DNA from 3 places in the Methylobacterium sp. 1973 genome. Region 3 is predicted to be linked to each of the others. Evidence: predicted binding sites of a transcription regulator. Region 3 holds the regulator's gene; each other region holds the start of a gene.
What was found. Region 3 encodes PhoB, which activates phosphate uptake and scavenging genes when phosphate is short. Its sites were predicted from a motif close to TGTCATNNANCTGTCAT; they were not measured.

Region 1 (10,171 bases), on a different contig from region 3:
GATGACGATGTCGGGGCAGGTGCGGGCCGGGACCAGGCCGGGCGTCTCGACCTCGATCTCCATCAGGCCCCCTCGCGTGCCACGTAGGTGTGGAAGCGGATCCGCCCGTCCGGATCGACCTCGCGGTAGACACCCTGGATCTCGGCCTCGAAGCCCGGGAACAGGTTGGCGGAGGCCTCGAACATCTTGAAATAGTCGAGCATGGGCTTGGCCCGGTCGTCCAGGCGCTCGCCCGGCAGCACCGTGCCGATGCCCGGGGGATAGACCAGCATCAGCGTGGTGGCGATCCGCCCCTCGGCCTCGGCGATCGGCACGTAATCGACCTTGTTGCGGGTCAGCAGCTGGGCGGCCTTCTTGGGCGGCATCACCATCTCGGGCAGGTGCTCCGGGGCGAACTGGCGCCGCTGGAGCGTGGAGGTGCCGGCCTCCCGGTGGAAGGCGTGGAATTCGGCGCAGAGGTCGCGCAGGCGCACGCCGCGGTAGCGGTTCGGCCGGCGGTTGACGAATTCCGGCATGGCCTCCTCCAGCGGGACGTTGTCGTCGTGGAGCCGCTTGAAGGCGACGAGGCCCGAGATCAGCGTGCCGGCCTTGGAGGATTCGACCCCCGGGGTCAGCAGGAAGAGCAGCGAGTTCAGGTCGTTCTTCTCGGCGACGATCCGGTTCTCACGCAGGTACTGGGCCACGATCGGCGCCGGCACGCCGTGCTGGGCGTAGGCCCCCGTGTGCCGGTCGAAGCCGGGGGTGAGCACGGTGAGCTTGTTCGGGTCGGTGATCGCGTAGCCCGGCGCGACGTGGGTGAAGCCGTGCCAGCGGGCGCCCGGCTTCAGCTCCCAGTGGCGCGGCGTGGCGGCGAGCTCGTCGGTCGGCACACTTTCCCAAGGCACCTCGGCGCCGTCGGCATTCACCGTCACGTCCGGCACGAAGGGGTCGAAGAACCAGCGCCTTGCGGGATCGCGTTCGTTCTCCTCGAATTCCCGCCGGATCGCCCGGACCTTCTTGCGCCACTCGATCCCGAGCCGGATCGTGTCGTCCCACAGGATCATGCCGGAGCGGCCCTTCATCATCTGGGCGCCGACGTCGAGGGAGGCGAAGAGCGGGTAGAAGGGCGACGTGGAGGCGTGGACGAGGAAGCTCTCGTTGAGCCGCTTGTGCTCGACCCGCCGGGTCTGGCCGCGGATATGCCCGTCGCGGGTGTGGATCTGCGAGGCCTGGGAGAAGCTCGCGAGCTGCTTGTGGGTCGATTGCGTGGCGACGATGCCGGGCGAGGTCTCGTCGAGGCCGGTCAGCCCCATGGCGAAGCGGCGGGCGTAGAGCGGGTGGAACTTCATGAAGCCCGCCCAGGCCTCGTCGAACAGGATGTAGTCGCAGAGGTGGCCGATCTTCTCCAGGATCTCCTGGGCGTCGTAGATCGTGCCGTCGTAGGTGCACTGCTCGATCACCGCGACGCGGAACGGCCGCTCCCGGCGCCACGCCTCGGGATCGGTCACCAGCGGGTTCCGGCGGATCTTCTCCCGGATCCGGGTCTCGTCGAGGGCCTCATGATACATGGGGCCGATCAGGCCGTAGGCGTTCCGGTCCGTTTCCAGAAAGATCGGGATGCCGCCGCCCAGGAACAGGGCGCCGTGATGCGCCGCCTTGTGGTTGTTGCGGTCGAACAGGACGAGGTCGTCCTCCGCGATCAGCGAGGACAGGACGATCTTGTTGGAGGCCGAGGTGCCGTTGAGGACGAAGTAGGTCTTCTCGGCCCCGAAGATCTTGGCGGCCTCCTTCTGGGCCTTCAGCGCCGGGCCCTCGTGGGTCAGCAGGTCGCCGAGGTCGAGGACCGAGTTGTCGAGGTCGTCGCGGAAGATCGCTTCCCCCAGGTGCTCCACGAAGATCCGGCCGATCGGCGACCGGTTGTAGAAGATACCGCCGTTGTGGCCCGGGCAGGTCCAGAGCTGGTTGCCCTTCTCGGCGTAGTCGACGAGCGCGCCGAAGAACGGCGTCTTGAGGGTCTGGGCGTATTGCGTGACCCGGCTGACGAGGCCGCGGGCGATGAATTCCGGGGTCTCCTCCGCCAGGAAGATGTAGCCGTCGATGAAATCGAGCAGTTCGACCGGGATGTCCTCCAGCCGCTTGCGGCGGACCATGATGACGATCGGCATCTCCAGGCCGCGCTTGCGCATCATGTCGATGAGGGCGGCGGCCTTGCCGTCGAGGCCGCGCTTGCCCCAATCGACCACGAGGCAGCCCACCGCGGCGTCGGTCTGCACCGCGATGGCCGCGTCCTCGACCCGCCGGGCGCGCACCACCTCGAAGCCGCGCTGCTCCACGGCTGCCACGATCTGATTGACGCGCGCGCCTTCGAGATCGTCCGGATCGAAGGCGGGGGCGCACATCAGGACCGTGAAGCGACGGTGGAAGTCCATGGAGCCCTCTCTGGCCTCGGATGCAGCGCGTGGCTTTCCGGCCCGTCTGCGACGATTGCATGACAACGTGCGCGGCGGGTGGTCGTGGTGCGGACGAAAGGGCGTGATCCGGGCGCGGTCGGAGCCGTTGGACCGCGGCCTTCCCATCCGCGCCCTCGTCCTGAGGTGCCGGTCGGAGATCGGTCGCGCGGCCCGCGGCAGCAACCCGTCTCAGGGTATCACAGGGCGCGCCGCCGCGCCCAGACATCCGGATTGACCAGTCCGCTCGGCCGCCGGCCTGCCAGCACGTCGACCACGCGGCCGGCGGCGATTTCGGCGGTGCGGATCAGGGCCGACCCGGTGGAACCGCCGACATGGGGCGTCAGGATCGCCCGCGCCTGACGGGCGAGGGGGTGGTCGGCCGGCAGAGGCTCCTGCGCGAAGACATCGAGCCCGGCGCCCGCGATCGTGCCGGATTCCAGCGCCTCCACCAGGGCCGCCTCGTCGATCAGACCACCGCGGCTGGTGTTGATCAGGAAGGCGTCCCGCTTCATCCCGGCGAGCTGGTCCCGGCCGATCAGGCCGCGGGTGGCCGGGGTCAGGGGCACGTGCAGGGAGACGATGTCGGCCTCCGCGAGGAGCGCGTCCACCGAAGGAGCCCGCAGGGCACCGGCATTGGCGAAGTCGGCGTCCGGCCGGCTCGGGCCGTAGGCCAGCACCCGCAGGCCGAGGGCCGTGCCGAGCCGGGCCGTCGCCTGCCCGATCGCCCCGAAGCCGACGAGGCCCAGCGTCAGGCCGGCCAGCTCGATCAGGCGGGCGGTGAACTTGAAGCTGTCGTCGCCGCGTCGGACCGAGCGGTCGGCCTCCGGCAGGGCCTTGGCCAGGGCGAAGATCAGCGCCAGCGTCTGCTCGGCCACCGAGACGGCGTTGGCGCCGGGCGTGTTGACCACCACGATCCCGGCCTCGGTCGCCTCGGCGGTGGCGACGTGGTCGGTGCCGGTGCCGTGCACGCCGATCACCCGCAGGGCCGGGGCCGCCGCGATGGCGCGGGCCGGGAAGCCGGTGTTGCGGGTGATGACGGCGACGCACGGGGCGGCCTCGCGGGCCAGGGTCTCGGGATCCGTGCCGCTCGCCGGACGCGGCTCCAATCCGGCCGCCCGCAGCCGGTCGAGGCCCGCCGCGTGGATCGGCTGGACGATGAGGCACGGACCGGTGATCACGGGAAAACCTCTGCACTAGAGGAGGGGTGACAGGCACGTTTCGCGCCGGGCCCGTCTAGGCGGGGTGGGCAACCCTGGCAACCGGGCGCCCCGGTCTCCGCCGCGGCAACCCGATCGGACGCGCGCGATCCACACCCGATCGCGGTCGTGTCGGGCCCCGCACGCCCCGCCCGGCCCGACGATCCCGGCCGCGCGCCTCGGCCGAGCTCTGGCCCGGCCTTCCGCGAAATCGCCGGCTCGACCGTGCGATGATGAGTGAGGCACTGATAATGATGTCGTTCGGCAATGGAATTCAGTATAGAACGCACTCAATATCGATCACGTAGATCGACCCTGCGTGCGCTGAATATAATTATAATTAATCCAAATGTATTTTTGACACACGTAGAGATATTTGCTGCCTTGCTCCGTGATTCGGAGCTTTCGTCACGACAATGCGGTCTCAAGATTTCTCGGTGTCGGTTTCCGCGCGGAACCGGCGCCGGCGGCGCGCGGCCCGGCCGGTTCTCCCGATGGCTGTCCTGCTGGGCTTCGTCGGTTCCGGGCTGCACGCGGCCCGCGCGGAGGAGGCCGGGGCCGGCCGGGAGGTCCAGCTCGACGAAATCTCGGTCGCGAGCGCGGCCGCGCCGCGCGGACCGGTCCCGGCCTATGCCGGCGGTCAGGTGGCGCGGGGCGGTCGCCTCGGCCTGCTGGGCGATACCGAGATCCAGAAGGCGCCCTTCAGCATCGCCAGCTACACCGACACGCTCATCCGGGACCGGCAGGCGCGGACGGTGTCCGAGACCCTGGTCCTCGACCCGTCGGTGCGCGCCACCCAGACCACGGGGGCGCCGTTCGACTCCTTCTCCATCCGGGGCTTCCCGTCCAACGAGAACACCAGCGGCGAGGTCGCCTTCGACGGGCTCTACGGCATTGCCCCGAGCTTCCGCATCTTCACCGACTACGTGGAGCGCATCGAGGTCCTAAAGGGGCCGTCCGCCGCCCTCACGGGGGTGTCGCCGAACGGCGCGGTCGGCGGCGTGGTCAATATCGTCCCGAAGCGCGCCGGCGCGGACCTGACCCGCGTCACCCTGGATTACGGCTCGACCGCCTGGGGCGGCAGCCAGGTCGACGTCGCCCGCCGCTGGGGGCCGGGACGGGAATGGGGCGCCCGCGTCGTCGGCAGCCTGCACGGCGGCGCCACGCCCTTCGACCGCCAGACCGAGACGACCGGCGTCGGGGCCCTGGCCCTCGACTACCAGGGTGACCGGTTCCGCGCGTGGCTCTACCTGCTGGCGCAGACGGACCGCTTCAACGCGCCGCTGCGCCCGTTCCTCCTGCGGGCCGGCGTGCCCGTACCGCGAGCGCCCGACGGTCGCCTGAACCTGACCCAGCCCTGGGAATACTCGGACGTCGACGATCGCGGCGGCCTGCTGCGCACCGAGTACGACCTGACCGATCAGGTCACGCTGTTCGCGGATGTCGGCGGCGGGCAGACCGGAGTGGAGCGGTACTTCCAATCGGCGCCGACGATCCTCAACGGCCGCGGCGACACGACCAGCACGCCGCAATTCTACGCCCTCGGCGTCGACCGGCTCACCTACGACGGCGGCGTCCGGGCCAAGTTCGAGACCGGATTCATCCGCCACGCCCTCACGCTTCAGGGCTCCGTGTACGACGAGGCGACGGGACGGCGGTTCTCGCCCGGCCGGGGCGCCTACCTGTCGAACCTCTACGCGCCGGCCCTCGTCCCGTACATCGCGCCGATCTACGGCATCGGCCGGCCCCGCCTGTCCGACAGCACCCTGTCGGGGATCGCGGTGGCCGACACGCTGTCGGCCCTCGACGAGCGCGTCCTACTGACCCTGGGTGTGCGCCGCCAGCGCGTGGAGGCGCACAATTACCTGTCGAATGTCGGCACGCTGGCCTCGTCGTACGACAAGAGCGCCACGACCCCGATGGTCGGTCTCGTGGTGCGGCCCTGGGACTCGGTCTCGCTCTACGGCAACTACATCGAGGGCCTGAGCCGCGGCGACGTGGCTCCGGCGGTGGCGACCAATTCCGGCACGATCCTGGCGCCCTACGTGGCCCGGCAGGTCGAGGCCGGCGTGAAGCTCGATCTCGGCCGGTTCGGCGCCACGCTCGGCGCGTTCCGGATCACCAAGCCCGCGGGCGAACTCGGCCCGCAGGGGCGCTTCGCGGCAACCGGCGAGCAGCGCGTCGGCGGCCTCGAACTGAGCCTGTTTGGCGAGATCACGCCGCAGGTGCGCGTGGTCGGCGGCGTGACCCTGCTGGACGGACGCCTCGTCCGGACGGCGCTCGCCGCCAATCGCGGGCACCGGCCGATCGGCGTGCCAGAGGTCCAGGCGAGCCTGGGCGCCGAGTGGGACCTGCCCGGGTTGCCCGGCCTGACGCTCAACGGCGCCGTCATCTCCACCGGGCGGCAGTTCGTCGACCTCGCGAACACCCAGGCCCTGCCGGCCTGGGCCCGCCTCGACCTCGGCCTGCGCTACACGACCCTGGTCGCCCAGCGGCCGACGACCTTCCGGGCCAGCATCCTCAACGTGACCGACGCGCGGTACTGGACCGGGGTCGCGTCGTTCGGCACCTTCTTCCAGGGCGCGCCGCGCACCTACCTACTGTCGATGGCGGTGGATCTCTGAGCCGGACCGGAGCGGCCATGCTGCTTCTGACGGGCCGCGCGATGTTTCACGGGAAACACTTTCTTAACCCTGAGAGTCGGGCGTGCGGGAGCCGCCCGCTGTTGCAGCGGCGCCGTCGCGGCGCGGCGCCTGCCGGGTTACCACCGGTCCACCATGACCACATCGAGCTGGCGCACCCTCCGCAACGAGCAGGCCCGGGCGCGACTGGAGAAAGCCCTGCCGGCCATCTTCCCGGCACCGGTCCTCCAGCACGCCTTGGCGCGCCCGCTGATCCCGCCGACACCGCGGCTCGCCGTCGAGAGCTACTGGCGCAACCACATCCTCCGCGCCGACCGGCTGGCCCGGGCGCTGGCGGCCCGCTCCGGGACGCCCGAGGGCTGGATCTGGCAGCTCGGGGCCGAGGGCCGGGCCGGTAGCTTCCGCATGCCGCCGGCACCCTACCGCAATCCGGTCTTCGCCCGCGGCCGGGGCGTCTGCTGCATTTGCGGTCAGCCGGTCTACCGGTTCGGCTGGCACCGGGATCTCTGGGCGCGCGGCGCCCCCAACACCAATGCCGGCTGGCACGCGGCCTGTGTCGCGGCCTGGAAGTTCTGGATCGCGCCGCATGCCCAGGTCCGGGCGCTGAAGCTCCGCCAGCGGCATCGCTGCACCACCACCGGCAAACGCCTGCTGAAGACGGCCGAGGTCGACCACACCTTGCCGCTCTACCGGGTCTGGCGGGAGCACCGCGACGCGCCCTGGCCGGTGCTGCTCGGCTATTGGGGGGCGCCGAACCTGCAGGTGGTCAACCGCGCCGCCCATGTCGACAAGTGCCGCGACGAGGCGGCCGAGCGCTCCCGGACCGTGCAGCGCGCCCGTTTCCGGGTGGTCGAGGACGAGTCCGGGTTCAGCGTGGTCGAGGAGGAGTGACCGGCCGGCTCAGCCGTCCAGGGCCTCGAAGGCCCGCGACAGGTCGGCCAGCAGGTCGGCTTCCGCCTCCAGGCCGACGGAGAGACGCAGCAGCCCGTCGGTGATGCCCGCGATGGCGCGCGCCTCCGGGTCCATGGCCGCATGCGTCATGGTCGGCGGATGGGCGATCAGGCTCTCGACGCCGCCCAGGGATTCGGCCAGCGTGAACACCCGCAGGGCCTCCACGAAGGTCTTCACCGCCGCACGGCCCCCGGCGAGCTCGAAGCTCAGCATGGCGCCGAAGCCCGCCTGCTGCATCTTCGCCAGGGCGTGTCCCGGATCGGTGGGCAGACCCGGGTAATGCACGCGGGCCACCGCCGGATGCGCCTCCAGGAAGGCCGCCAGGACGGCGGCGTTGCGCTGCTGCTGCTCCACCCGCACGAACAGGGTGCGCAGGCCCCGGAGCGTCAGATAAGCGTCGAGGGGCGAGCCCGTGACCCCGATCGTGTTCGCCCAGGCGGCGAGTTCCTCCCCAACGGCCTTGTCAGCGGCGACCACGACCCCGCCGATGACGTCGGAATGGCCGTTCAGGAACTTGGTGGTGGAATGGACGACCAGATCCGCCCCGAGGGCGATCGGCTGCTGCAGGGCGGGCGACAGGAAGGTGTTGTCCACCACGGCCAGCGCGCCGGCCGCCTTCGCGTCCGCGGTGATGCGTCGGATATCCACCACGCGCATCAGTGGGTTGCTGGGCGTTTCGATCAGCACGACCTTCGGCCCTTCGGCCAGGGCCGCCGCCCGCGCGTCCGGATCGGTCTGGTCGACGAAGGCCACGCGGTAATGCCCGCGGGCGGCGCGGAAGCTCAACAGCCGGTGAGTCCCGCCGTAGCAATCGTGCGGTGCGACCAGGAGATCGCCCGGCCGCAGGCTCGACAGCGCGAGATCGAGGGCAGCCATGCCGCTCGCCACCATGACGGCGCGGGCGCCGCCCTCGAGCTTGGCGATCGTGTCGGCGAGGGCGTCCCGCGTGGGGTTGCCGAGACGCGAGTAGTCATAGGGTCCGGCCTGCTCGAAGGCCGGGAACTTGAAGGTCGTCGACAGGTGGATCGGCGCGATCACCGCGCCGAAGGCCGCGTCCTGGGCCACGCCGTTGGCCGCCGCAACGGTACGGGCCGCAAATCCCTCTGACATCGCCTCGTCCTCCATGCAGAGATCGTCCGCACTGTCCAACCGGAGCGAACGGGCGTTCTTTATGCAGAACGTATCAGACTTTCAAGAGAACGATCCCGCGTTCATGCTGGGACGGTCAGCGCCCGGCGACGCCACGGCCAGGGCGCCATGCCGGCGAAGACCTGTCCCGTCGGATCCGCGCGCGCAGCAGGGCCGCCGCCCGATAGCCGAGCATCACGGTGGACAGTCCGTAGCGCAGGACTGTGTCGCCCCGGCGGTCAGGTCGCCGCCTTGGCCGGGCATGACGACCGTGTGCCAGTGCCGCAGGCCTTGTGCGCGCTGCGGGGTGAACGCGTCGAACAAGGTGTTCCTGTCGGTGGCGGACAGGGGCAGGCACAGGGCGCCACCGGTCATGCCCGGGGGCTCCGGAGGTCGTGCGGCCGCGTCATCGGGTCCTTCGAGATCGGCCACGATGACACCCTTTCGCCCGCCCGCCGCGGCGGAGTCAGGCGGTGCGAGTCTCGCGCACCGCCGCCGGTGGCGTCTCGTCCGCCACGGCCGGTGCGGCGGCCCGCACGCCCTCGGCCTCCTGCGCCAGGGTGCGGGCCAGGAGACCGGCCCGTCCGGCCCACAGGTCCCGTTCGTCGCGCAGGACCTCAAGCCGGTCCGCGGAGGCGGCCAGTGCGACGCGCAGGCCGTCGATCTCCGCCCGCAGGTCGGTCGTACGCTGCCGCTCGCTCGCCAGGGCCGCCTTGAGCACGCTGAGGGCGGCTTCGGCCGCGCCGCGCGTCCCGGCGGGGCGACGCAGGACCGGTGCGGCCCGCGGCGCCCGATCCGACCCGGCAGGAGCCGGCGCCGGGGCCTGGGATGCGGGCTCCGGACGCAGCCGCGCGATCTCGGCCCGCACCTGCGCGACGTCGAGCCCGGCAGCCGCACGCGGCTCGGGCCCGGCCGCTAAGGGCGCGCGCTCCACGGGAGCGCTCTCCAAGGGGGCGGCCTCCACGGGGGCAGCCTCCAAGAAGGCTGTCGCCACGGGATTGGCCCCCACGACCGGGAATCCCTCTTCCTCGAGAACGAGCCCGTGCAGCATGGCGAAGACCCGGTCGCCGTCGAGGCGCGCGAGGTCGAAGCCGCTCTCGGCCGAGAGGCTGCTGAAGCGGGCCTGCCCGCTGGACGACTGGCCCACGAACGCCATCGACCAGTTGGCGAAGGCGCGGCTCTCCGCCGGGCCGCATTGCAGGACCGTGACGTCGTCGTGCCGCAGGTCGCGCTGGATCCGCTCGAAGGTCGTCTCGACCCCCCGACGCGGACCTTCGAGCACCTGCGTGAAGGCGCCCGCGTTGAACATCAGGGCGCCGGTTACCCCGAGGGCCGCGTTGTTGCGCTGGGACGCGTCCAGGATCTGGCGGACCGCGGCCATCACCTCCGGCTCCGAGCCCTGCAGCAGGTTCTTGCTGGCATAGACGAGACGGTAGAGGTCGCTCATGGCAAGGCGTCCCGAAGGCAAGAGTGATCAGGTCTGCGGAAAGCCGGCGAAGACCTGGCGCAGGTCCTCGGCGGGTACGGGCTTGCTGATGAGGTAGCCCTGCACGTCGGTGCAGCCCTCCAGGCGGATGCGCTGCATCTGCTCGGCCGTCTCGACGCCCTCGGCGACGGTGGTCATGCCCAGGCTCTTGCCCAGGCCGGCGATCGCCCGGATGATCGCCTCGCCGTCGGGCTTGCTGGTCAGATCCTTCACGAAGGAACGGTCGATCTTGATCTTGTCGAAGGGGAACGAGCGCAGGTAGCTCAGCGACGAGTAGCCGGTGCCGAAATCGTCCATGGAGACGCGCACGCCGAGTTCCCGCAGCCGGTGCAGGGTCTG
Region 2 (10,171 bases), on a different contig from region 3:
CTGACCTACTGGTTCCCCAAGGCCTACCGGGCGCGGATCGTGGCGATGTTCATGGTCGCGATCCCGCTCTCCAGCTTCTTCGGCTCGCCGCTCTCGGCGGCGCTGCTCACCCTCGACGGGGCCGCGTCCCTGCGCGGCTGGCAGTGGCTGCTGATCATGGAGGCGATCCCGGCCGTTCTCCTCGGCATCGCCGCCCTGGCGCTGCTGCCGAGCCGGCCGGCCGAGGCGGCCTTCCTGAGCCCGGTGGAGCGCCGATGGCTGGCGGACCGGCTGGAGACCGAGCGCCGCGCCGCGGAGGCGGGTTCATCCCACCACGCCCACGGCCTCGCGGCGGTGTGGGCGGTGCTCGCCAGCCGTCAGGTCTGGCTCCTCGCCGTTATCTACGCGGGCAGCTCGGCCACCAGCAACACGCTGTCGCTGTGGATGCCGCAGATCCTCAAGGGGTTCGGCCTCAGCAACCTGGAGACCGGCCTGCTGAACATGATCCCCTTCGGCATCGCCTCGGTGTTCATGATCGTCTGGGGCCTGCGGGCGGACCGCAGCGGCGAGCGCATCTGGAGCACGGCCCTGCCGCTGGCACTGACCTCGCTGAGCTTCGCCCTGACCCTGCTGACGGGCTCCCTCTGGATCACCCTGGTCCTGCTCTCGCTGGTCCTGCTCGGCAATTACGCGATCAAGGGCCCGTTCTTCGCCCTGGCGACCGAGACGCTGCCGCCAGCCCAGACGGCGGCCGGCATCGCGGCGATCAACACGCTGGCGCATCTGGGGACCGGAGCGATCACCTCGCTGATCGGGGTGCTGCGCGAGCAGACCGGCAGCTTCCCCGTCGCCCTGCTGCCGCTCTGCGCCCTCACGGGCATCGGCTGTGCCCTGGTCTTCTGGATCGGCCGGCACCCGTCGCGGCCGCCGGCCGTCGGCCCGGCCCCGTCGGTGGCGGGGGGCTGAGGCTGCGGGGAACCGTCCGGCCGCCCGTCGATCCCGCGACCGGCCTCCTCGGCGATCCCGCGCCGCCATGCCATGATGGCGCGGGAGGATTCGACATGCACGACAGCGGCGACGATCACACGCACCCGCATGCGCACGACGAGGCCCACGAGCCGGGTGCCCCGGAGCGGTGGAAGCACGACGGCGTGCGGGTCATCCCGGGCGACCGGCTCGATGCCAACACCGCGCAGACGCCCGGCATGTTCCGGCAGGCGGCCGTCAACGCCGCCCGGGTCGGCGCCCAGAAGATCTGGGCCGGCACGGTGGCGATCCAGCCCGACGCCAAGACCGGCGTGCACCATCACGGCGAGCTGGAGAGCGTGATCTACGTGGTCTCCGGCCGCGCCCGGATGCGCTGGGGCGACAAGCTCGAATACGTGGCCGAGGCCGGCCCCGGCGACTTCATCTTCGTGCCGCCCTTCGTGCCGCACCAGGAGATCAACGCCTCGACCGACGAGCCCCTGCATTGCGTGCTGGTGCGCTCCGACAACGAGGCGGTGGTCGTCAACCTGCCCGATGTCGAGGCCGCCGAGACGCCCGAGACCGTCTACTGGGTCGATCCGATCCACAGGCATCCGTGAGCGACCGGCGCCCGCGGCGATAGGCCGGACGCCGCGCCCCGGCGGCCGCGTCGAGTGCGACCGCGGCCTCGCCCGGCCGGCCCACCGCGTCTTCCCGCCGGACGCCCCGCCGGCCTCAGACGGGCCCCGATCCGGGATGCGGGCCCATGCGGCGGCGGTCGTGTTCGATGGCGAAGACATGGGCGTAGAGGTTGGCGACCCAGCCCCGGCCCTCGACCGTGAGGTCGAGGAAGCGGATCGCATCCCCGATCACGGGCTCGATCTTGCCCCAGAAGAAGGACGGATAGCGCTCGGCAAGGTCGGCCGGGCTGTCGTAGCCGAGTTCCGCGTTGACGCCGATCTCGGCGAATTCGTGAAACAGCGCATTCAACTTGCGCGGATAAAGCGGGTCGCCGAGCTGCCCGATCAGGTCGGCCGCCCGCAACAGGCCCGCCTCGGTCCCGGTCTCGCGATGCGCGTCGTCTTCCGGCACCGGGAAGCGGGTCAGCTCGATCGCCCGGATGACCCGGCCCGCATCGACGAGATCGTGCGTGCCGAAGCGCTCCTGGACAGCGAGTTTCGAGCGCTCGACGTGATACGGCGCCAGCGCCGCATCGGAGGCCCCGCGGGGCAGGCACACGGTCCCGCCCCGCGCGTCGATGACGAAGGCCTGGGCCCGGTCGCCCGCGCAGACGCCGCGCACGTAACCGATGTCGTGGTAGAGGGCGGCCAGGATCATGTGCAGCCAGTCCTCCGGTGTGACACCCTCGTGCAGGAAGCGGCCGCGCAGGATGTCCTGGGCGACCAGGGTGACGAGGGCCGTATGATCGCCGTCATGGTAGAGGGCATCGCTCCCGACGATCCGCTCGATCGTCAGGCGCGCCGAGGCCTCGATGATCTCGGCATAGCGCGGCTCCCGGCTGCCGAAGGTCCGCTGGTAGGTGACGGCGAGATGCTCGCCGAGGGCATCGGCGAGCATCTTGGTCGCGTCGAACATGGTCGGGCCTCGCCGTCAGCTGCGGCCGGCGGCGACGCGCCGGGCCGGGTCGGTGCAGATCACGTGGACCGCTCCCCGCGTTGCACCAGCCGTTCTTCGAGATAGGCCGCCGCATCCGCGTAGAGTTCGTAGCGGCGGAGCAGGACCGCGCGCTTCTCGGCCGGCGTCGCCGCATCGAGCTTGCCATGAGCCTTGTCGGCGCGGGCGCGCATCTTCCTGGCGAGCTTCTCGAACGCCGCGTCGATCCGGGCGCCGACCTTCTCGCCTTCGGCCCGCGCCGGATCCAGATCGTCCGGCGCCCGCCCCGGCGGGGGCTTCGTCGCTTCTCCAGCCATGACGCGTCTCCGGTCGCGGTGCTCCGTGGCCGAAGCGTATGACGGAACGATCACGGGTGCGATACCGGATCGTCCGCCCGCGGGCCGATCGCTTCTCAGGCCTGTCACGGAAGGCTGCTCTAGCTCGGCCGTCCGACACGCAGGGGGACCCGCGATGAGGCTCGACGACAGTGCTGCCCTGGATGCCGCCCTGGAGGCGATCCGGCGCGACCTTGCCGACAGCTACGATGAGGAGGTGGAACTCGGGCTCGAGGAGGAGCGCCTCGATCGGCTCGCCGCCGACGGCGCACAGCCCGAGCGCCTGGACCGCAAGGTCTATTTCCGCGAACTGCTGCGCCTGCAGCACGAACTGGTCCGCCTCCAGGACTGGGTGCAGGATCGGAAGCTGCGTGTCGTCGTCCTCTTCGAGGGCCGCGATTCGGCCGGGAAGGGCGGCGTGATCAAGCGGATCACCCAGCGCCTCAACCCCCGCGTCTGCCGCGTGGCCGCCCTGCCGGCCCCGAGCGAGCGCGAGCGGACGCAATGGTACTTCCAGCGCTACGTCTCTCACCTGCCGGCCGGCGGGGAGATCGTGCTGTTCGACCGGTCCTGGTACAACCGCGCCGGGGTCGAGCGGGTGATGGGCTTCTGCACCGAGGCGGAGGTCGAGGAGTTCTTCCGCTCGGTGCCCGAGTTCGAGCGGATGCTGGTGCGCTCCGGCATCGTCCTCCTCAAATACTGGTTCTCGATCACCGACGCGGAACAGGAATTCCGCTTCCAGATGCGGATCCGCGATCCGCTCAAGCAGTGGAAGCTGTCGCCGATGGACGTCGAGTCGCGTCGGCGCTGGGAGGATTACACGCGGGCGAAGGAGGACATGCTGGCGCGCACCCACATCCCCGAGGCGCCCTGGCGGGTGGTCGAGGCGGTGGACAAGCGCCGGGCCCGCCTGAACTGCATCAGCCATCTGCTCGGCCAGATCCCGTACGGCAGCGTGGAGCACCCGCCGGTCCACCTGCCGGCCCGCCTGCGGCATGCGGATTACGTGCGCGGTCCGGTCCCCGCCGAGATGTACGTGCCGGACGCGTACTGAACGGGGCGCCGCGGCCCGGGGCGGGAGTCGTGATCCTGTCGTGCAGACGCCGCTATAGCGCCGCCATGGCGAAGCGCCCGATGACCCTCGACCTGTTCACGACCCTCGACATCGTCGATGACGACGTCTCGGCCGTCGTGGACGCGTATCTGGCCGATCCCACGCCCGGCTCTGTGGCGTTCGGGGACGGCTTCCGCATCGACCCTGCGGTGGCGGTGGCCTCGCATCCCTTCGCCCGGACGCTGATCGATCAGCCCTGGGCCGATACCGGACTGCGCCGGGCGGCGATCCGCGCCGCCATCCTGCTGGCGGAGCCCGAACGGGTCTGATCGAACCGGGCCGTTCGGCCCGTGACTGCCGCGCTCGGGATGGCGGGGCCCGTCGCACCGCCGGCGCGGTCGCGTCGCGGCGGCGCCCGGTCGGCCCGCTTGCGCGCGATCTGCGCGCGATCTGCGCCCGGGTCGGACCTCCTCCTAAAGCGGTATGCGCGCGGCCTTCCATCGGCGCGGCGACCCGGATCTATCCTGGGGCGATCACGGGGCGGATGGACGGCCCGCCGCCACGGTGAACGATTGGTTTACCCAATCGGCAAACTTGCACCGACCGCCCCGATCCGGATGCGATCGGCCGGCGTTCTACGGGCAGTTCCACCGGAGACGTGCTGCCATGCTGATCTTGAATCCGCTGACCGGACAAACCGTCGAGGTGCGTGTTCCCCGGCCGAAGCCGAAAGCCGCCTGAACGCGCGTCGCGTTCCGCTCGGCGGGCGGCCCGGGAGGCCTCCCGCGCTCCGCTCGCTTCCCCTGCACGTCCGCGGCATCGGCGGCGTGCCCCTCCAGACCCGCCTACGCCATGATGCCGACCGACCTCGACAGACCCGCCGAACTGACTCTCTGGCCGGGCTACGCGCCCGCCCGGGTCGCCGACTCGCGCAGCTTCCCGACGCTGCGGGCCGCCCTGGCCGCCGCGGTCGCGGCGATCGACGCCGAGGATGCCAGCCCGTGGATCATCACGGAGGACGGCGACATCCTCGCGCCGGGATGGATCCGGGCGAACTCCGCGGGGGCCCGTCCCCAATAGCCGGCCGTCAGCCCGCGATCCCGGGCGCCCTCCGGTAATCGCTCGGTGAGAGTCCGTAGCTCTCCTTGAAGCGTCGGCTGAAGTGGCTCTGGGTACTGAAGCCGCAGCTATAGGCCAGCTCGCCCACGGACAGGTGGCTGAAGCCGGGATCCGTGAGCCGCTGTGCGGCGCTCTCCAGACGCCGCCGCCAGATCCAGTCTGCGATGTTGCGGTCCTGCTCGCGGAACAGCGTCTGCAGGTGGCGCAGCGACACGCCGACCGCCGCCGCGAGCTGGGCGGGGTCGAGATTCACGTCGCCCAGATTGGCCTCGATATGGGCCAAGGCGCGTTGAAAGATGAGGATCCCCTGGATGTTCCTCGGGGGCTCGTGGGCGAGGCGCTCCGCGATGCTGGCGACCACCAGATCGACGCCGATCGAGGCCATGCGGTTCGCCATGTCCGGGGTCATCTGACCGGCGGTGCGGGCGAGTTCCTGGAAGAAGGTCGTGACCATCGACGTGCCGACCTGGTCGGCCCCGATCGTCAGGGCCGTGAAGCGGCGCGTCGAGCCGAGCGCCCGTTCCAGGCACGCGCGCGGCATCTCGATGAACAGCGTCTGCGTGTCGCCATCCGAACCCATGACGGCTGGCCGCCGATCCATCACGACGATGTCGCCGGGATTTTGGATCGCCGTGCGATCGTCCTGCGCGCTGAACACGCGGCCCTTCAGGGTGATCGCGACGTTCAGCGTCTCGTATTTGCCGTGCCGCCGGATCGTGTCCGGGGTCGCGACGGTCGTGACGGCACTCTGCGTCACCCGGGTGATGAGCAGAGGTCCGACCTCGGCGGCCTCCAGGGAGCCGGCGAATCCGTGAGCGGCGGTGGGCGTAAGTTCGACAGGCACAATGCGATCGAAGATCGTCTCACGCCAGAAGCGGAAACTGTCTTCTGGCGCGTAATCCGCCGTCGAGAACAAAGTCCTCATTGCAACTTCTTGTATTCGGGCGCCCGCGTGCGCGCTCAGGAAAACGGTAGCACGCTTCCAGGCAAGCGCAATGGGACGGACCAACCTATGAAGGTTTTCATCCCATTCAGGAGGCCGCCCCGTGTCCCCATCGACTCCGATGAGCCCCCAATCCAATATCGAGCTGGTTGCTGGGCTCGTCGTTGCCTACGTGTCGAATAACCGGGTCCCCGTGAGCGAACTGCCGGCCCTGATCGCGCAGTGCCACAGCGCGATCAGCGCGCTGGCGTATCCCGGGGGCGGGCCGGTGACGGCGGCCCCGGATCTGCAGGTGCGGCTCGACAAGCCGAGCGCGGCACAGGTCCGCGGCTCGGTCCGGCCCGACGGCATCATGAGCTTCATCGACGGGCGCGTCTACAAGACCCTCAAGCGCCATCTGACGGCGCATGGGCTGGACCCGCAGAGCTATCGCGCCCGCTTCGGCCTGCCGGGCGACTATCCGATGGTCGCGCGGGAATATGCCGAACGCCGGGCCGCGCTGGCGCGTGCGATCGCCCAGGGCGTGCCCCGCGACCGGGCCGCCTGAGCAGACGGATCCCGACGGGCTGAGGCCGACCCACCTCGGATTCCGACGAGGAGGTTCTCCTGACCGGGCAACGGGCCGTCTTCCCGGGGCCGATGACCCACCGGGAGACCGGCGTTTCCGAAAGGCCCGGCGTCCCGCGCTTCAGGCGGCCGCATGCCGGCCGTCCGGCAGCAGATCCCGGCTGGCCTGTTCGATACGCTTGAGCCAGTCCTCGGCCGACTCCGCCCGCACGATCGCGGCCTCGGCGCGCTCGTCGGCGTCCCGGACCCGCCCGTCGGCCAGCGCCTCGACCTCGCGGACGCGCAGTGCCGCCTGGGTCTGCACCTCCTGCAGATGCGCCCGCAGCGCCTCGATTTCCTGCCGGGCCGCCTGCAGCTCCGCAGACAGGGTCTCGCAGGTGGCGGATCGCTGGCGCAGGCGCTGATCCTGCTCCTGGGCCGCGATGCTCGCGGCCGACAGCGTGTCCAGAACCTGGCTCCAGTCCGCATCCGGCCGCGACGGTGGCTCGGACGGTGGCTCGGACGGCGTCTCGGGACCCGCTCCGGAGGCCGCCACCGGGAGCGGCCCGGCGACCGCCGGATTGCCGTCGGCGGTCGACGGGGCCGGCTCCGCGCGCGCGATGCGTGCGTCGAGCTCTGCCCAGAAGGCCGCGTTCATCGCCGCCGCGATCCGGCCGGGCCCGCGCGGGTCACGAGGCCGCCCGGGTGGCGGAGGCCCGGGTCCGGGCGTCCTGTGGGCCCGCCTGCGTCACGAACTCCGCGTCGATCGTCTCGGCGATGCGTTGGAGCATGAGTTCCGCCGCTGCAGCCCGCTCTTCGGCGGCCGCGGCCCGGTCCTCGGCGGCCTGGATCAGTTTGATCGCCTGCGCATGGACCTCGTGGGTCTCCCGCTCGGCCGCCTGCACCTGGGCGCGGGCCGCATCCATGTCGGCCCGCACCTGCCGCAGGAGATCCTGGACGTGCGTCTCCTGCTCCTGCGCCCGGTCTTCGACGTCCCGGATGTACCGGGCCGCGCCCTGCACCCGCTCCAGCAGGTCCGGCCACCGCTCTACCGGCGACGGGTTCGGGTTCCGGCCCTGCGCGGTGGCGCGCTCGTCCGCGGCGAGAAGGACCAGGTTGCCGGTCCGGATCCGGGTCGTCGGCTCGCGGATGTCGCACGCGGCGGCTTCGATCGGGGTCAGCGTCTCGGCCTTGGGGTGCTTCGTCTGTTCCATCACGCGTCCTGCCGGCAGGGTGCAGCGCAAGCCTCCGATGAGGCATCGGTGTCCGTCCCACACCGATGGAAAATGGTTAACAACTCCTTAACACTCGCGCTAGGGTTGCGTTCGAGCGGCCATGATCGCCTGTCGCTGCACGCCGGACCGCCGGATCGGGCTGTCGGCTCAGGGGTAGCGGACGGGCTGCGGATCCTCCGGCAGGGGGATGAATTCGGCGTCGTTCGGCACCGTGTCGAACCGGCCCTGGCGCCAATCCTCCTTGGCCTGCGCGATCCGCTCGGGGCGGGAGGAGACGAAGTTCCACCACAAGTGGCGTGGACCATCCATCGGCTCGCCGCCCAGCACCATGAACCGGGCTCCCTCCAGGGCGCGCACGCTGATGCGGTCGCCGGGCCGGAACACCAGCAGCTGGCCGGGCCCGAAGCCGTCGCCGGCGATCTCGATGGCGCCCGCCACCGTGTAGATCGCCCGCTCGTCGTAGGTCGGATCGAGGGGCAGGACGGCCCCGGCCTCGAGCGCCACGTCGGCGTAGACCATCGGGCTCGAGGTGCGCACCGGCGAGCGTGCGCCGAAGGCCTCGCCCGCGATCAGCCGGACGGTCTTGCCTTCGCCGGTGAGGACCGGCAGCGCGGCGGCGTCGTAATGCTCGAAGGCGGGGGCGTTCTCCTCGTCCCGGTCGGTGAGGGCGACCCAGCTCTGGATGCCGAACAGCCGGGAGCCAGTCTGCCGCAGCGTCGGGGCCGTGCGCTCCGAATGGGTGATTCCGCGGCCTGCGGTCATCCAGTTCAGCTCGCCCGGCCGGATCGGCAACTCCGTGCCGAGGCTGTCGCGGTGCATGATCTCGCCGTCGAACAGGTAGGTGACGGTGGAGAGGCCGATATGCGGATGCGGCCGCACGTCCATGCCCTGCCCGAGCAGGAACTCGGAGGGGCCCATCTGATCGAAGAAGATGAAGGGGCCGACCATCCGGCACTCGGTGGAGGGCAGCGCCCGCCGCACCGCGAAGGAGCCGAGATCGCGCGAGCGGGGCACGATCAGGGTCCGGATCGCGTCGCAGCTGAAATGGTCGCCCGGGATCGGATCCTCGGCACTGTGCCAGCTCATCGCCTTGCTCCTTCGCGCGGGGGAGGGAGGAGCGCCATCGGCTGCTGCGCGGCGCCCCGGATGGCGGAGCCGACATCGTTCGGGATCGGCCCGCCATCCGCAGGCATCCTGGACCGGGACCGCACGAGTTGAAACAGAAACGATCGAAACGCATCGTTTCCGATTTCCGCCCTCAGGGTCCCGGCCGCGCGCCGCGGGCTACCAGACCGTCGGCTTCGGGTTGCGCTCGTCAAAGCCCTTCTGGTGCCAGTACGGATAGATCGGCGTCTCGTGGCTCGCCGCGTCGAGGCGGGCGACCTGCTCGGCGGTCAGGGTCCAGCCGAGGGCGCCGAGATTCTGCTTCAGCTGTTCCTCGGTGCGGGCGCCGACCACGATGTTGCACACGGTCGGCCGGGTCAGCAGCCAGTTGAGCGCCACCTGCGCCACCGTCTTGCCGGTCTCGGCCGCCACGGCGTCGAGGGCGTCGACCACACCGAACAGGTATTCGTCGGAGACAGGCGGCCCACCCTCGGCGCCACCGGCGGCGATGCGGCCGCTCTGGTTGGCCTGTCCGCGGCGGATCTTGCCGGTGAGGCGGCCCCAGCCGAGCGGGCTCCAGACCATCAGGCCGACACCCTGGTCGAGGCCCAGCGGCATCAACTCCCACTCGTAGTGGCGGCCGATCAGCGAATAGTAGCCCTGGTAGGCGACGTAGCGGGCGAGGCCGTGGCGCTCCGAGGTCGCGAGCGCCTTCATGAGCTGCCAGCCGGAAAAATTCGAGGCGCCGATGTAGCCGATCTTGCCCGCGCGGGTGAGGTCGTCCAGCGCCCGCAGGGTCTCGTCCACGGGGGTGAGCGCATCGAACCCGTGCATGAAGTAGACGTCGATATGGTCGGTGCCGAGCCGCTTAAGGCTGGCCTCGCAGGCGCGGACCAGGTGGTAGCGCGAGGAGCCCACCTGGTTCAGGTCGTCGTTGAACCGGAACGTCGCCTTGGTGGAGATCAGCGCCCGGTCGCGCTTGCCCTTGAGGGCCTGGCCCAGGATCTCCTCGGAGGCGCCGCCCGAGTAGATGTCGGCCGTGTCGAAGAAGTTGACCCCGGAATCGAGGCAGAGATCGACCATGCGGGTCGCCTCCGCGACGTCCGTCTGGCCCCAGCGCTGGAAGAACTCGTTCGTGCCGCCGAAGGTGCCGGTGCCGAAGCTGAGCACCGGCACGGTAAGGCCGGAGCGTCCGAACTGCCTGTAGTCCATCGGATCCTCATCGCGATCGCGGGCGCCGCATGTCGGCGCGCCTGCCGGTCTAACGCGGCCGCCG
Region 3 (10,171 bases):
ACGCTGGCGGTGCGGATGCAGATCAAGCCCGGCTGGCACGTCTACTGGCGCAACCCGGGCGATTCCGGACTGCCTCCGGAGGTGACCTGGACCCTGCCGGCCGGCTTCAACGCCAGCGCGATCCGGTGGCCGGCGCCGGAGCGCATCCCGATCGCGACCCTCATGAATTACGGCTACGAGGGTGAGGTCACGCTCCTCGTGCCCGTGACGCCGCCGCCGAGCCTCGACCCGGCCAATCCCGTTCAGATCCAGGCGAAGCTGACCTATCTCGTCTGCGAGACCGAGTGCGTCCCCGGTTCGGCCGATCTCGCCCTCACCCTGCCGGTGGGCAAGGCCGAGCCGGACCCGGCCAACGCCGCGCTTTTCGCGCGCGCCCGGGCTGCCCTGCCCGCGCCGGCGCTCTGGCCCCTGCGCCTGTCGAGCCAGGGCGACACGCTGCAGCTCGATTTCGCCGCGACCGGCCTGAAACCGGAATCCATCCGGAACGCCGCCTATTTCCCCTATGCCGAGACGGCGATCGACAACGCCGCCGCGCAGGTGATGACCGTCGACGAGACCGGTCTGCATCTGACCATCGCGCGCAGCAGCCCGACCGATCCTTTGCCCGCCGCCCTGCCCGGCGTCCTGACGATCGACGAGGTCGGCACGGACGGCACCCGCCGCCTCGCCTTCGCGTATGGTGACGAGCCGGTGCTTCCTGCCGTCGCGGCCGCGTCGAGCGCGCCGAATCCGGCCGGAGCCCCGCCGGCCGTCGCCGAGTTCGACGCGCTGACCCTCGCAACCGCCGCGGCCTTCGCCTTTCTGGGCGGCCTGATCCTCAACCTGATGCCCTGCGTCTTCCCGGTGCTGTCCATCAAGGTGCTGAGCCTCGTGCGGCATGCCGGCGAGGGCCCGGCGCGGCTGCGGCTGCACGGCCTCGCCTACACGGCCGGCGTGCTGGCGAGCTTCCTCGGCCTCGCATCCCTGCTGATCGCCCTGAAGGGTGGCGGGGCCGCGATCGGCTGGGGCTTCCAGCTGCAATCGCCCGCCATGGTCGCAGCCCTCGCCTATCTGCTGTTCGCGATGGGCCTGAGCCTGTCCGGGGTGGTCCATGTCGGCGGCCGGCTCGCCGGCCTCGGAGACGGCCTGACCCGGCGTGCCGGCCTGAGCGGCTCGTTCTTCACGGGCGTGCTGGCGACCCTGGTGGCGACCCCCTGCACGGCGCCGTTCATGGGCTCGGCGGTGGGCTTCGCGCTGACGCAGAGTGCCGGTGTCGCGCTCGCCGTCTTCGCGAGCCTCGGCCTCGGCCTCGCCCTGCCCTTCCTGGTGCTGACCCTCTGGCCGCCGGCCCTGCGGGCGCTGCCGCGGCCGGGCGCCTGGATGGAGACCCTCAAACAGGTCCTGGCCTTCCCGGTCTACGCCACCGTGGCCTGGCTGATCTGGGTTCTGGCCCAGCAGGTCGATCCGCGTGGGCTGCTGGCGGCGCTGATCGGCCTCGTCCTCGTGGGCTTCGCCGCCTGGGCCTGGGAACACGGCCGCGCCGCCGCGCCCGGGGCGGGCCGGGTCGCGCGGGTCGCTGCGGCCCTCGCGCTGGTCGCCGTGGCGGCCCTCGCCGTGACCCTTCCGCGGGACCGCGCCGCGCCGTCGGCGCAGGCCGCCGCCGACGGGGTCGAGCCCTTCACTCAAGCGCGTCTCGACGCCCTGGTGGACGCGCACCGCCCCGTCTTCGTGGACATGACCGCCGCGTGGTGCATCACCTGCGCGGTGAACGAGGCGACCTCCCTCAACACCAAGGCCGTGCGGGCCGCGATGGCCGAGCGCGGCGTGACCTACATGAAGGGCGACTGGACCAACCAGAATCCCGAGATCACCCGTCTGCTGGAGAAGCACGGGCGCAGCGGCGTGCCGCTCTACCTCCTCTATACCGGAACCGGAGCGCCTCAGGTGCTTCCGCAGATCCTCACCGAGGGGACGGTTCTGACGGCGCTCGACGCCGTGCCGGTCGCGTCCGGCCGGAGCGCGGCGCTGACCCGCTGAATCTGCGCGAGGCCCGGGGGCCCGCCGGGCCTCGCAGCATCCGCCGGCCTCGAACGTCCCCGGCTCCCTTCGCTGCACGCGGGCGGGCGGCGCGGCCGACCGGCCTCCGGCCCGAAACGCTTTGTCCCGGAACGCTTCGCGCCCGTCTCAAGCGTCGAGCGAGAACGTCTCGTCGAAGGCGTAGCCCGAGCCGCGGACCGTACGGATCGGGTCGGCTTGACGCGGGCCGTTCAGTGCCTTGCGCAGCCGCCCGACATGGACGTCGACCGTGCGCTCGTCGATGTAGACGTCGTGTCCCCAGACCCCGTCGAGGAGCTGCTCGCGGGAGAAGACCCGGCCCGGCGCCAGCATCAGGAATTCCAGCAGACGGAACTCTGTGGGGCCGAGATGCAGCTCCTCGCCGCCGCGGCGGACGCGATGGCCGGTGCGGTCGAGTTCGAGGTCGCCCGCCGCCAGCCGGTCCGAGACATGGGCGGGCTTGGCCCGGCGGAGCAGCGCGCGGATCCGGGCGAGCAGTTCCGGGACGGAGAACGGCTTGACGATGTAGTCGTCGGCGCCCGTCCCGAGGCCGCGGATCCGGTCGCCCTCCTCGCCCCGGGCGGTGAGCATGATCACGGGCAGCCGCTCGGTCTCCCGGCGCGCCCGGATCCGCCGGCACAGCTCGATGCCCGACAGGCCGGGCAGCATCCAGTCGAGCAGGACGAGATCGGGGATCCGCTCCGCCAGGAGCAGCTCCGCGTCGTCGCCGCGAGCCGCGGAATCCACCAGAAAGCCCTCGGCTTCCAGATTGTAGCGCAGCAGCGTGGTCAGCGCCTCCTCGTCCTCGACGATCAGGACTTGCATGCTCACGTTCGAAGATCCGTTCACGAAGCGGCGCCATACGGCCTGCAGGCGCGCCGACTCTCCTTGGAGCCGGCGGGCAGGCGGAGGGTGCAGGAGGCGCCGCTCAGCCTCAACCCGCACGCTCCGATTCTCCGGCGGCGCCCCACAGGAGCGCGCGCAGGCCGACGCCTGGACCGGGGGCGGCCCGCTTACGGAGCCGGCACCCCGTCCACGGTCGCGTAGTTCGACGCATCGTTCTTCGGCCGATCGCCCGCCAGGGCCTCGCCCGTGGCGAGATAGTGGATCGTCTCGGCGATGTTGGTGGTGTGGTCGCCGATCCGCTCGACGTTCTTGGCGCAGAACAGAAGATGCGTGCAGAACGAGATGTTGCGCGGATCCTCCATCATGTAGGTCAGGAGCTCGCGGAACAGCGAATTGTACAGGGCGTCGATCTCGCCGTCCCGCTCCCAGACATCGTGGGCTGCCTGGACGTCGCGGCTCGCATAGGCGTCGAGAACGTCCTTGAGCTGGCCCTCCGCGAGGTCGCTCATGTGGCGCACGCCGAGAACGATCTTCTGGGCCGGCGCCTGATCGGAGATCGCCACCACCCGTTTGGCGACGTTCTTGGCGAGGTCGCCGATCCGCTCGAGGTCGCCGGAGACGCGGATCGCCGAGATCGTCTCACGCAGATCGATCGCCAGGGGCTGACGCCGGGCGATCAACAGCACGGCGCGCTCCTCGATGTCCCGCTGCAGGGCGTCGAGGCGCTTGTCGGCGACGATCACCGCCTGGGCGAGCGTATCGTCCCGGCGCACGAGGGCGTCCGTCGCCTCCGCGGTCATCTTCTCGGCCACGCCGCCCATCTCCGAGATCGAGCGACGCAGGTTCTCCAGGTCGGTGTCGTAGGAGGTGACGATATGGCCGGGCATGGCGAATCCTTCGATGGGTCCCGGGGGCGGCGCTCCGGGGAGGCCCTCGGGGACCCGCCGGCCCTCCGCGGATGCGGCGACCGGACGGCCTTCCCCGAGACCGGAGCGTTCAGGCAGACTAGCCGAACCGGCCGGTGATGTAGTCCTGGGTGCGGCGTTCCGTCGGGTTCATGAACATCCGGTTGGTCGGACCGAACTCGATCAGCTGGCCCAGATACATGAAGGCGGTGAACTGCGAGATGCGCGCCGCCTGCTGCATGTTGTGGGTGACGATCACGATGGTGAACTCGTCGCGCAACTGCTCGATCAGCTCCTCGATGCGGCCGGTGGAGATCGGGTCGAGGGCCGAGGTCGGCTCGTCGAACAGGATCACCTCCGGGCGCTGCGCCACCGTGCGGGCGATGCACAGGCGCTGCTGCTGGCCGCCCGACAGGCCCGTGCCCTGCTGCTTGAGCTTGTCCTTCACCTCGTCCCAGAGGGCGGCCTTGCGCAGGGAGGCCTCGATCCGGCCGTCGAGTTCGGATTTCGGCAGCTTCTCGTAGAGGCGCAGGCCGAAGGCGACGTTGTCATAGATCGACATCGGGAACGGCGTCGGCTTCTGGAACACCATGCCGATGCGCGAGCGCAGCTCGTTCAGGTCGATGGAGGGGCTGAGGATGTTCTCCCCGTCCAGGAGGATCTCGCCCTCGGCCCGCTGCTCCGGATAGAGGCTGTAGATCCGGTTGAAGCAGCGCAGCAGGGTGGACTTGCCGCAGCCCGAGGGCCCGATCAGCGCCGTGACCTGCCGGTCGTGGAAGTTGAGGTTGACGTCCTTCAACCCGTGGAAGCTGCCGTAGTAGAAGTTCAGGCGCTTCACGGCGATCCGCACGGGACCGCCCTCGTCGGCGCGGTTGCGGTTCAGCTCGACCGTGGGGATCGCGGAGGCGGCGTTCATCGTCGTGTCCTCGAAGGGTCTCAGCGCGAGGTCTGCGGCTTGATCACAAGGCGGGCAATGATCGACAGCACCAGGATGGTGGCGGTGATCAGAAGCGCGCCGGCCCAGGCGAGGCCCTGCCAGTTCGGATAGGGCGAGAGGGCGAACTGGTAGATCATCACCGGCAGGTTCGCGACGCCACCCATCAGGTTGGCCGAGAACCAGGAATTGTTGTTGAGGGCGGTGAACAGCAATGGCGCCGTCTCGCCGGCGATGCGCGCCAGGGCCAGGATGATCCCGGTGACGATGCCGGCCGAGGCCGCCCGCCACGTGACGTTGATGATCACCGTCGAGGGCGGCGCCCCGAGCGCCGCGCCGGCCTCCCGCAGGGTTCCGGGGACGAGCCGCAGCATGTCCTCGGTGGTGCGGACGATCACCGGAACGGCGATGATCGCGAGCGCGACGCCGCCGGCCCAGCCCGAATAGGTGCCCATCGGCCGCACCATCAGGGTGTAGACGAACAGGCCGATCAGGATCGACGGCGCCGAGAGCAGGATGTCGTTGAGGAAGCGGATCAGGGCCGCGAGCTTCGAGCCGCGCCCGTACTCGGCCAGGAAGGTCCCGGCCATGACGCCGACCGGCGTCGCGATCACGATGCCGATCCCGGTCAGGACGAGGCTGCCCAGAATGGCGTTGGCGATGCCGCCGCCCTCGGATCCGGGGCCCGGCGTCGGGTTGGTGAACAGGGTCGGCGTGAAGCCGCGCACGCCCTGGACGATCAGCATCACCAGGATCGAGCCCAGGACCAGGGCGCCCACCAGCGTCGCCCCGGTGCAGGCAACCCGCAGCGTGCGGTCGGCGATGCGCCGGCCCTGACGGACCCGGCCGGAGCGGCGCCGGGGCGCCGCGGTCATCGTGGGGGAGGCGTCCATCGCGCGTGCTCCTCAGGCGGCCTGGACGCGGCGCGTCAGCAGCCGGGCGATGATGAGCACCACGAAGGTGATCACGAACAGGATGCAGCCCAGAGCCATCAGGGCGTTGAGCTGGAGGCCGTCAGCTTCGTTGAACTCGTTGGCGATGCGCGACGCGATGGTCGAGCTCGGATCGAAGATCGAGGCCGAGAGGCGGTTGGCGTTGCCGACCACGAAGGTCACCGCCATCGTCTCGCCCAGCGCCCGGCCGAGGCCGAGCATGATCGCCCCGATGATCGAGACCGAGGCCTGCGGCACCAGCACGTGGCGCACCACCTCCCAGGTGGTGCAGCCGATGCCGTAGGCGCTCTCGCGCAGCACGGTCGGGATCTGGTCGAGCATGTCGCGGGCGATCGAGGCGATGAACGGCACGATCATGATCGCCAGGATGATCCCGGCGGTGAAGACGCCGACGCCCGAGGGCACCCGGGCGTAGAACAGCGTGCCGACGATCGGCATGCCCTCGACGAGGTTCGAGACCGGGATCTGGATGTAGCGCGCGAAGAGCGGCGCGAACACGAACAGGCCCCACATGCCGTAGATGATGCTGGGCACGGCGGCGAGCAGCTCGATCGTCATGGCGACCGGCTTGCGGGCCCAGCCCGGGCAGAGCTGGGTGAGGTAGACCGCGATCCCGAGGGAGACGGGGACGCCGATCAGGAGCGCCAGGAAGGCGGAGGCGACGGTCCCGATCACCGCCACCAGGGCGCCGTACTGCTCGGTCCCGACGTTCCAGGCGCTGGAGGTCAGGAATCCGAAGCCGAATTCGCGGAAGGCGGGCCAACCGCCGTAGAGGATCGAGCCCAGGATGCCGGCGAGGACGAGCAGCACCAGCAGCGCTGCGGCATACGAGGAGGTCCGGAACAGGGTGTCGAGGCTCCGGCTCGGCGCCTTCCGCGCCGTCGCGGAACGGGTTCGGCCGAGGGCGATCGATTCTGTCAAAGCGGGCATCCGCTGTTCTCTGCGAAGAGGGCGTGGTAGCGCGGGGCGTTCCGAGAAGCGAGGGAGGAGGTTCGCACCTCCTCCCGGCCACGCTCACATGTTGAAGACAGGCTTACCGTCCTTGCCCTTCACGTCCTTCCACTCCTGGTGGATCAGCTCGACGACGTTGTCCGGCAGCGGGACATAGTCGAGGTCGACGGCAAGCTTGTCGCCGTTCTTGTAGGCCCAGTTGAAGAACTTGAGCACATCGGCGGACTTGGCCGGATCGACGGCATCCTTGTGGACCAGGATGAAGGTCGCCGCCGTGATCGGCCACGCCGCCTCGCCCGGCTGGTTGGTCAGGGAGATGCCGAAGCCCGGGGTCGCCTTCCAGTCGGCGCTCGCCGCCGCGGCCTGGAACGCCTTGTCGTCGGGCTGCGGATACTTGCCGGCCTTGTTCTGCAGCAGGGCGTAGGAAAGCTTGTTCTGCTTGGCGTAGGCGGACTCGACGTAGCCGATCGCGTTCGGGACCTGCTTCACCGTGGCGGTCACGCCCTCGTTGCCCTTGCCACCCTGCCCCACCGGCCAGGAGATCGTCGTGGCGGCGCCGTATTCCTTCTTCCAGGGCTCGGAGACCTGGGACAGGTACGTGGTGAAGATGTTGGTCGTGCCCGACGCGTCGGAGCGGTAGACCGGGGTGATGTTGGAGTCGGGGAGCTTCAGCCCGTCATTGAGTTTCGCGATCCGCGGATCGCTCCACTTGGCGATCTTGCCGGCATAGATGTCGGCCAGCACGTCGCCGGTGAGCTTGAGCTTGCCCGGCTCGATCCCGGGGATGTTCACCACCGGCACGACGCCGCCCATCACGGTCGGGAACTGGACGAGACCGTCCTTGGCGAGCTGCTCGGGCTTGAGGGGCGCGTCGGTGGCGCCGAAATCGACCGTCTTCGCCTGGATCTGCTTGATGCCGCCCCCGGAGCCGATCGACTGGTAGTTGAGGCCCGAGCCGGTCTCCTTGCGATAGGCCTCGGCCCACTTGGAGTAGACCGGGAAGGGGAACGTAGCCCCGGCGCCGGTGATATCGGCGGCGAGCGCCGCGGACGCCAGCTGAACCGTCGCGAGGCCGACGGCGAGCGCGTAAGCGAAGGGTCTCAAGGGATTCTCCGTTGCCGTCGGGCAAGAGCCTGCGCTGCCCTGCCGGCAAGCCCATGCCCGCGGCAGAGCTCTGCGGCCGATCTTCCGAAGAGACCCAGCGCCGGCCGCCCGATGGAGGGGCGCATACGACAGGCAGATGACACCGGGATGACATCGCGCCGCGGGCCGGACGGCACGGTTCGTGGATCTCGCGCGTTCATAACCCGCATGGGCAGCGGCAATGCCGGAGCAATGCCAGCGGCAGTGACAGCGGGAGGACGTCGGATCGTGGGCGGCGAGGAGGTCGATACGGGGGCGGATGCCGACCCGGTCTGGTCGGCCCTGCATGCGGAGCGGGAAGCCGTGGAGCGTGCCCTTACGCTGGCGCAGGCGCGCCAGAAATTCTCCACCGATCCGGAGCTGGCGGCCGCAGCGCGGCGCGAGGAGGCCGAGCTGCTGGTCAACCTCGACCGGGTGCTGACGTTGATTCGTGCCGCCGAGTATCGTCGACGGCCGGGGGCGCGCCGCTGGTAGCGGCGCGGGGCCGGATCAGATCGCCCGGCGCAGCTCCCGCTCCTTCTGGCGCAGTCGCAGAAGCAGCTCGACGTGCGTGTCGGTGATCGGCTGCGTGTCGACGCTGCCTTCGTAGACCGTGCGAAGGTTGAGGCCGAGCTGGCGCGTGTCGAGCGCCCGCTTCAGCGACTGTCCCGCAGGCAGATGCCCATCGGACTCGACGATAGCCGGCTTCATGGCTCCCTCCCGCCCATCGACCGCCCATGCCTTCCGCGGTACCGGGATGACGGCACTTTCAAGTCGAATAGTTAACGCATCGTTAAGCTCAACCAACGGTTAAGGCTGTCGCCGGGCTACGCCTCGGCGCCCTGAAGCAGGCGCGCGGCTGCCGCCCGGGCTTCGTCGGTGACGGTGGCGCCCGCCAGCATCCGGGCGATCTCCTCCCGGCGCTCGGCGACCGGCAGGCTCGACACGCGGGTGGCGACGCGGCCGGCCCCCTTCACGGGCGCCTTGGCGATCAGGAAATGCGTCTCGGCGCGCGCGGCAACCTGGGGGGCATGGGTCACCGCGACCACCTGCACGGTGGCCGCCAGCCGGGCGAGGCGCAGCCCGATGGCGTCCGCCACCGCGCCGCCGACCCCGGTATCGATCTCGTCGAAGATGAGGGTCGGAGCGGAGCCCTTGTCGGCCAGCACCACCTTGAGCGCCAGCATGAAGCGCGACAGCTCGCCACCCGAGGCGACCTTCATCATCGGACCGGGCTTGGTCCCCGGGTTTGTCTGGGCCCAGAACTCGACGCGGTCGGTGCCGGCGGCATCGCGGGAATCCGGATCCGTGACGATCTCGGTGATGAACCGGGCCCGCTCCAGCTTGAGGGGCGGCAGCTCGGCCTTCACGGCGGCGTCGAGCTGCTTGGCCGCCCGGCGGCGCCCGGCGCTGAGCTTCTCGGCAGCCTCGGCGTAGGCGGCCTCCGCCGTCGCGAGCCCCTCCTCGAGGCCGGACAGCGCCGCCTCGCCGGCATCGATGGCCGCGACGTCGTTGGCGTAGCGCTCCGCCAGGGCGGCGAGGTCGTCGGCGGGCACGTCGTACTTGCGCGACGCGGCGCGCAGGGCGAAGAGCCGCTCCTCCACGCGCTCCAGGTCGCGGGGATCGAACTCCGTCTCGGCCACCGCCGCATCGAGGACCGCCCGGGCTTCGTCGAGGGCGACCATCGCGGCGTCGAGGGCGTTCACGCACGGGTCGACGAGGGCCGGCAGCTGCGCGGCGCGGCGCTCCAGCTTGCGCAGGGCGGCCGAGAGATGCGGCACGCCGGAATGGGGTCCGCCGACCGCCTCCAGCGCCTCGTTGAGTTCGCGCGCCACCTTCTCGGATTGCTGCATGATGGTGCGGCGCTCGGCGAGCTGCGCCTCCTCCCCCGGAAGCGGCGCGAGTTCGGCGAGTTCCTCCACGGAATGGCGCAGGAAATCGGCCTCCTTGCGGGCCGTCTCGACCCGGGCGCGGTGCTCGGCGAGTTCGGTCCGAGCCGTCCGGACGGCCCGAGCGGCGGTGCCGACCTTGGCGAGCTGGGGCTGAAGCCCGCCGAAGGCGTCCAGGATCGCGCGGTGCGAGGCGGGGTCGGCGAGCGCCCGGTCGTCGTGCTGCCCGTGGATCTCCACGAGGGCCGCGCCGATCGCCCGCAGGACCTGCACGCCCACCGGCTGGTCGTTGACGAAGGCGCGGGTCCGGCCGTCCGCCATCTGGGTCCGGCGCAGGATCAGGTCGCCCTCGGTGTCGATCTCGGCCTCCTCCGCGATCCGGCGCGCGGGATGGTCGACGGGCAGGTCGAAGACCGCCGTGACCACGCCCTGCGCCTCGCCGTGACGCACCAGGCGGCCGTCGCCACGACCGCCGAGGGCCAGGGCGAAGGCGTCGAGCAGGATCGATTTGCCCGCGCCCGTCTCTCCGGTCAGGAC

Region 1: ABIC70_RS25220 (Orn/Lys/Arg family decarboxylase) is a predicted target of PhoB. The motif match lies at 2,457-2,473, and genes of this name have one in related genera.
Region 2: ppk2 (polyphosphate kinase 2) is a predicted target of PhoB. The motif match lies at 2,915-2,931, and genes of this name have one in related genera.

What each region holds. Positions count from the first base shown of each region.
Region 1 covers NZ_JBEPLA010000017.1:112,690-122,860, forward strand. Annotated here, with positions in the region: gene ABIC70_RS25215 (GNAT family N-acetyltransferase) at 1-63, opposite strand, end outside; gene ABIC70_RS25220 (Orn/Lys/Arg family decarboxylase) at 63-2,408, opposite strand; gene ABIC70_RS25225 (hydroxyacid dehydrogenase) at 2,627-3,607, opposite strand; gene ABIC70_RS25230 (TonB-dependent receptor) at 4,120-6,249, shown strand; gene ABIC70_RS25235 (hypothetical protein) at 6,403-7,158, shown strand; gene metB (cystathionine gamma-synthase) at 7,168-8,328, opposite strand; gene ABIC70_RS25245 (BLUF domain-containing protein) at 8,813-9,793, opposite strand; gene ABIC70_RS25250 (putative bifunctional diguanylate cyclase/phosphodiesterase) at 9,821-10,171, opposite strand, start outside.
Region 2 covers NZ_JBEPLA010000001.1:461,035-471,205, reverse strand. Annotated here, with positions in the region: gene ABIC70_RS02380 (MFS transporter) at 1-945, shown strand, start outside; gene ABIC70_RS02375 (cupin domain-containing protein) at 1,041-1,565, shown strand; gene ABIC70_RS02370 (hypothetical protein) at 1,681-2,541, opposite strand; gene ABIC70_RS02365 (hypothetical protein) at 2,601-2,876, opposite strand; gene ppk2 (polyphosphate kinase 2) at 3,031-3,948, shown strand; gene ABIC70_RS02355 (hypothetical protein) at 4,029-4,277, shown strand; gene ABIC70_RS02350 (hypothetical protein) at 4,801-5,028, shown strand; gene ABIC70_RS02345 (helix-turn-helix domain-containing protein) at 5,036-5,992, opposite strand; gene ABIC70_RS02340 (Ros/MucR family transcriptional regulator) at 6,114-6,557, shown strand; gene ABIC70_RS02335 (hypothetical protein) at 6,699-7,214, opposite strand; gene ABIC70_RS02330 (hypothetical protein) at 7,246-7,770, opposite strand; gene ABIC70_RS02325 (pirin family protein) at 7,939-8,877, opposite strand; gene ABIC70_RS02320 (aldo/keto reductase) at 9,076-10,107, opposite strand.
Region 3 covers NZ_JBEPLA010000014.1:68,803-78,973, forward strand. Annotated here, with positions in the region: gene ABIC70_RS22985 (protein-disulfide reductase DsbD family protein) at 1-2,016, shown strand, start outside; gene phoB (phosphate regulon transcriptional regulator PhoB) at 2,164-2,859, opposite strand; gene phoU (phosphate signaling complex protein PhoU) at 3,048-3,767, opposite strand; gene pstB (phosphate ABC transporter ATP-binding protein PstB) at 3,886-4,701, opposite strand; gene pstA (phosphate ABC transporter permease PstA) at 4,722-5,612, opposite strand; gene pstC (phosphate ABC transporter permease subunit PstC) at 5,625-6,602, opposite strand; gene pstS (phosphate ABC transporter substrate-binding protein PstS) at 6,687-7,727, opposite strand; gene ABIC70_RS23020 (hypothetical protein) at 7,995-8,240, shown strand; gene ABIC70_RS23025 (hypothetical protein) at 8,256-8,456, opposite strand; gene recN (DNA repair protein RecN) at 8,573-10,171, opposite strand, start outside.